DNA from 2 places in the Enterobacter sp. Taxon_8 genome. Region 2 is predicted to be linked to the other one. Evidence: predicted binding sites of a transcription regulator. Region 2 holds the regulator's gene; the other holds the start of a gene.
The links. The regulator Fur, encoded in region 2, represses iron uptake genes when iron is present. The targets are predictions, from matches to a motif close to ATAATAATGAGAACNACTATCAA.

Region 1 (3,110 bases), 350 kb from region 2:
GGTCATCTCATATTCGCCCGGCTGCAGGTTGGCGGTCATCTTCTGGCTGAAGCCAGGAGCGATATTTTCGCGCTCCTCCACCACCAGAACCCCTTTCAGGATCTCCCATTCCAGCGCCTTCTGGCTGTGGTTCTGAATAATAAACTGGGTTTTGCCGCTGTTCACCGTGAGGGTCATCGGCTCACACTGCTTATCATTAACGGTGACTTTAACCTGAGGAACATCCGCGCCCCAGGCGGAGAATGCAGAAGCGAACAGCGCGGCAATGCCTGCGCATAACGCACTACGACGGAACTGAATTGCCATGACTCTTCCCTTTAAAAAGTATGTTGTAACTAAATCAACTATTATGGCGTAACGCGAGACGCCTGCGTGCCGGTACGCGGCGGCATTGCGAACAGCACCAGCGCCGGAACCAGATAGATAAAGTAAATCGCCACTTCGCTGACGCTCGGCGTTTCCTGATAGCCGAAGATACCTTCAAGCAGAGTGCCGGTCAGAGAGTGCGTGGAGAGCACGTTGCTAAGGTCGAACGCGACGTCCTGGAAGTGGTTCCACAGGCCCGCTTCATGGAAGGCGCGAATCGCCCCTGCCGCCAGCCCTGCCGCCACCAGCAGAATAAACAGGCTGGTCCACTTGAAGAAAGCGCCCAGGTTCAGGCGGATACCGCCCCAGTACAGCAGGAAACCGAGCACCACGGCCGTGGCGAGGCCCAGCATGGCCCCCAGCGGCGGCCAGATCCCCACATCCTGCTGAAACGCCGCCAGCAGGAAGAAAACAGACTCCAGCCCTTCGCGCGCGACGGCGAAAAAGACCATCATAATGAGCGCCCAGCCGTGGTTATTCCCCTTTTGCAGCGCGTTATCCACCGCCTGCTCCAGCTGCACCTTCACGTTACGGGAGACCTTACGCATCCAGAACACCATCCAGGTGAGGATCACCACCGCAATCACGGCGACGCTCCCTTCGAACAGCTCCTGCTCTTTCTGCGGGAACTCGCCGGTGGTTTCGTTGATGAGGACACCTAAGCCCAGGCAGAGCGCCGCGGCAAGGAATACCCCGACCCACATGACGCCAATCCAGCGTCCGCGCTGGGTTCGCTTCAGATAACTGGCGATGAGGCTCACGATAAGGGCGGCTTCGAGCCCTTCACGTAACATAATGAGAAATGGAACAAACATGCCGACACCTTAAATGTTTATCGCGGTCAACTGATGCAAAGAAAGGTAAATTCTTGTGATAGTGATTATCATTACGACGAAAAGAAAAACAAGCGAAATGTGCGGTGTTTTGATAACGAGTTGTAAACGCCCAGCCTGATAATAGTTACATACGTTATCGTTAAGTTTATAAGTTATAACGAAAATGCTCATTTACGCTGATTCAGGGCTGTGGCTAAATATCCGCCTCAAACACCTGGTGAAAATAAATTATGTTTAAAATTGTCCATTTCCTGCTGGCGCTGGTGATTATTCTCGCGCTTGCCTGGCTGGTAAGTTTCGACCGCCGAAAAATTCGCATTCGTTTTGTTTTACAGCTGATTGTCATTGAAATTGCCCTGGCGTTCTTTTTCCTGCACGCCGAAAGCGGGTTATTCCTGATTAAATACGTCTCGGGATTTTTTGAGTCACTGCTCAAATTTGCTGGCGAAGGCACCAATTTCGTCTTTGGCGGTATGGGTGAAAAAGGGCTGGCGTTCATTTTCCTCGGCGTGCTTTGCCCAATTATTTTTATTTCCGCGCTGATTGGTATTCTTCAGCACTGGCGGATCCTGCCGATTTTTATTCGGGTGATCGGTACTCTGCTGTCGAAACTGAACGGCATGGGTAAGCTGGAATCCTTTAACGCGGTTAGCTCGCTGATTCTCGGCCAGTCGGAAAACTTCATTGCCTACAAGGGCGTGCTGGGGGATCTCTCTTCCCGTCGTCTCTTCACCATGGCAGCCACGGCGATGTCGACGGTCTCCCTGTCGATTGTCGGCGCGTATATGACCATGCTCGACGCTAAATTTGTCGTCGCGGCGCTGATTCTGAACATGTTTAGCACCTTTATTATTCTTTCGGTCATCAACCCGGCACGCCCGGAAGCGGAGCCAGATATCAAGCTGGAAAAACTGCATGAATCGCAGAGCTTCTTCGAAATGCTCGGCGAGTATATTCTGGCCGGTTTTAAAGTGGCGATGATTATTCTGGCCATGCTGATTGGCTTTATCGCGCTTATTAGCGCCGTTAACGCCCTCTTCTCCAGCGTATTTGGCATGAGTTTCCAGCAGATCCTGGGCTATGTATTTTATCCCCTGGCGTGGCTGGTGGGTATTCCGCTGGGTGACGCCCTGAACGCGGGCAGTATTATGGCGACCAAGCTGGTGGCGAATGAATTTGTGGCGATGATTGAGCTGCAAAAAATCGCTCATCAAATGTCCCCGCGCGGGCTGGGGATTTTATCCGTCTTCCTGGTGTCGTTCGCGAACTTCGCATCCATCGGCATTGTGGCCGGAGCGATTAAGGGTCTTAACGAGCAGCAGGGGAACGTGGTGTCGCGTTTCGGTCTGCGTCTGGTTTATGGAGCAACGCTGGTAAGTTTACTGTCGGCGAGCTTTGCGGGGTTGGTGCTCTGATGCAATGCCGGGTGACGCGCAGCGATCCCGGCCTACAAAACAACAACGGCGGGAATTCCCGCCGTTTTCATTAAAACTGCACGCACACCGGCTGGTCGACACGCATCACCGACTCCTGCGCGAAGCGTGACTTATAAATCCCGCGCAACGCTTCGATGTTCTTCTCGCTCTGCGCATCTTTTCCATGGATCAGCATCAGCGCCTTGCTCGGTTCGCGCGCCACTTTCCCGTCGTTCCCCAGCCATTGCCCGCGCGCGTCAAACACCGTTAAGCCGTCGCGAAAGCGTGGCGTCACGTCCTGGTCAACAAACTGCTGCCACTCGTTGCTGGTAATCTGCGCCCCGGCAGGACGGTTTAAGCCGAAATAGAGCGTGGTTTGCTGCATCTGGTTATCCGCTTTGCAGGTCTCCACCGCAGCATGCTGCGATGGCGCGTTGCAGCCCGCCAGCATCAATAATGCCGCCGCCATTAACCCTGTTTTGATTGTCATGCT
Region 2 (3,110 bases):
CGCAGGCTCGCGCCCACGTGATTGCCGGTGCCGGACACTGGGTGCACGCAGAAAAACCCGATGCCGTGCTGCGCGCCATTCGCCGCTATCTCGCTGATACGACAAATTGATTAAAAAGAAAGCGACTGGAAGGCTGCGGGCTTCCAGTCGTTGGCGTGCCGTTTTTGGTGATGTATGATGGCGCGCTTATCGCCCGGGCATTAGCAGGGCGGCGTGTTTCCCCCGAAGTCTCAGAATCATGGCCAAAGAACAAACGGACCGTACGACACTAGATCTGTTCGCGAATGAGCGTCGCCCGGGACGACCGAAGACGAATCCGCTTTCGCGCGATGAACAGCTGCGTATCAATAAACGCAATCAGCTTAAACGCGATAAAAATCGCGGGCTTAAGCGTGTCGAACTGAAGCTTAACGCCGACGCCGTCGATGCGCTGAACGAGCTGGCTGACGCGCGAAATATCAGCCGCAGCGAGCTCATTGAAGAGATGTTAATCGCCCAGCTTGAGACGTTGCGCAGCCAGGCATAAGTCTGAAAATCCCCTTTATTACCCTTTTCATGTAGCACAGAGTGCAGTCCTGCGCGATAGCTGTTTCCGCAGGGTTGCCAGTTCTGCTATTATTGCCCTTATCCGTGGCCGAATTGCGCCACCATACTATTAAGTTTCAAGAGGTTATTTTACTCATGGCAATCATCGGCATTTTCTTTGGCAGTGATACCGGCAATACCGAAAATATCGCAAAAAACATTCAAAAACAGCTCGGTAAAGACGTTGCTGATGTGCATGACATTGCCAAGAGCAGCAAAGAAGATCTGGAAGGCTATGATATTCTGCTGCTGGGTATCCCAACCTGGTACTACGGTGAAGCCCAGTGCGACTGGGATGATTTCTTCCCGACGCTGGAAGAAGTGGACTTCAACGGTAAGCTAGTTGCCCTGTTTGGCTGCGGTGACCAGGAAGACTACGCTGAGTATTTCTGTGACGCGCTGGGTACCATCCGCGACATCATTGAGCCGAATGGCGCGGTTATCGTAGGCCACTGGCCGACCGCTGGTTACCACTTCGAAGCGTCTAAAGGCCTGGCCGATGACGATCATTTCGTGGGTCTGGCCATCGACGAAGACCGTCAGCCAGAACTGACCGCAGAGCGCGTTGAGAAATGGGTTAAGCAGATCCGTGAAGAACTGCACCTGGACGATATTCTTAACGCCTGATTTTTCTCGCGGCGCAACGGCGGTTGCGCCCGCGCACCAGGTCAAACCGATTAAATTAATTGCTACAATCTTTTAACTTTTTCGCCCAGACCTGTACAATGTCTCCCTGATAAAATGTGGTTTTCCATCGAGCAAGTTTGTTGGTGATACCCCATTTTTATAAGCATATTTTGCCTGAGACTTGCAGTTTTCATTTAGCCATGGCAGTTCTATAATGAGACGCATTATCCCAGGTGCATTTTCTGTCACTTCCTACAGAAGTGAATCGTTTAGCAACAGGACAGATTCCGCATGACTGACAACAATACCGCATTAAAGAAGGCTGGCCTGAAAGTTACGCTTCCTCGGTTAAAAATCCTCGAAGTGCTTCAGGGTCCAGACAATCACCATGTCAGTGCGGAAGACCTTTATAAACGTCTTATCGACATGGGTGAAGAGATTGGGCTGGCTACCGTCTATCGCGTGCTGAACCAGTTTGATGACGCGGGCATTGTCACCCGTCATAATTTCGAAGGCGGTAAATCTGTTTTCGAACTGACCCAGCAGCAGCACCACGATCATTTGATCTGCCTCGACTGCGGCAAGGTCATTGAATTCAGCGATGATTCCATCGAAGCGCGCCAGCGTGAAATCGCCGCGCGTCACGGTATCCGCCTGACCAACCACAGCCTGTATCTTTACGGTCACTGCGCTGAAGGCGACTGCCGCGAAGATGACCACGCGCACGACGCAAAATAATCAAGTGTTCATACTCTGAGCCAGCCGAAAGGTTGGCTTTTTTTTGCCAGAAAAAAGCCCGGTAAGCACCGCGCCACCGGGCGTAAAGCAACTTATTTATTATTGTTGCGTATCTCGTTCCAGATCTTATCGCAACGCTTGGCCACTTCCTGATCGTTACCGGTTTTACGCGCCTGGATACAGGCCTGGTAATCCATCACGCGGACATTCTCCCGCGTCGCAAACTGCTCATGCGCTTTCTCTTTCTTCAGCACGTTCAGCACGCTCTGACAGGCTTCAATTTTCTCCGGCGATCCTTCTGCTGTATTAATACAGGCGCTATAGGCCTCCTTCAGCCGGGAATCTTCTTTCGGTGCCTCACTCTGAGCACACGCCACCAGCCCTGATGCCAGCAACGCGACGATTACGATTTTTTTCATCATATGCAGTCTCCGGTCCGGCGGGATCTAACCCGCCGGAAGATTCATCAGAAGATAGTGAACGGTGCGATAACCATGAATTTCACGTCACGTTCATCCTGGAAGATGTTGCCGTAACCGCCCGCGTAGCTCGGGATATCGGAGTGGTTGTCATATTGAGTGAAGTGCAGTTTGAACATTGTACCTTTCGCGCGGCCATCCTGCAGGGTATAGATAGCATCGAGGCTGTAAGAAGACTCTTTCAGGCGATAGTTGGGATCGTAGTATGCGTCCGGAGTTGCCATATCGGCAGGTTTTGCATCCCAGGCGTAAGCGTAAGAAGCGCCCACCGCCCAGCCAGGCAGGTTCCAGTTTTTCAGGTCGTACATTGCGCCGAAGAAGACCGCTTTCTCGCCGTCGGCGTTGAAGTCTGAGCGGTTATCCCACCAGATATCAAGACGACCGTTGGATGAGGCATAGGTCGGGGTCATACGCTGCAGGAAGTAGCCCTGCTGCCCTTCCGCCTTCACCCATGTTCCTTCCAGACGTAAATCAACCTGACCGACCTTATAGCCGAAGGTTAGTGCCTGCAGCCACGCGGTGCCATCATAAATGTCATTGACGCCACCGTTGCTGACTTTGTCGCGCGTACCGTAGAACTGATAGCTGGTACTCAGCGGGCTACCCGCGACATCAAACTTATAGCTGGCCTTGGCAAAGTACTGATCGATATACCCTTGCGCCTGGCCAAATGCTGCTTCG

Region 1: efeU (iron uptake transporter permease EfeU) is a predicted target of Fur. The motif match lies at 1,237-1,259, and genes of this name have one in related genera.

What each region holds. Positions count from the first base shown of each region.
Region 1 is NZ_CM177989.1:2,902,275-2,905,384, forward strand. Features, by position in the region: gene efeO (iron uptake system protein EfeO) at 1-306, opposite strand, end outside; gene efeU (iron uptake transporter permease EfeU) at 348-1,181, opposite strand; gene AC4IBF_RS13885 (NupC/NupG family nucleoside CNT transporter) at 1,433-2,617, shown strand; gene AC4IBF_RS13890 (DUF3574 domain-containing protein) at 2,688-3,107, opposite strand.
Region 2 is NZ_CM177989.1:3,257,108-3,260,217, forward strand. Features, by position in the region: gene ybfF (esterase) at 1-110, shown strand, start outside; gene ybfE (LexA regulated protein) at 239-526, shown strand; gene fldA (flavodoxin FldA) at 682-1,212, shown strand; gene fur (ferric iron uptake transcriptional regulator) at 1,504-1,950, shown strand; gene chiQ (ChiQ/YbfN family lipoprotein) at 2,043-2,369, opposite strand; gene chiP (chitoporin ChiP) at 2,417-3,110, opposite strand, start outside.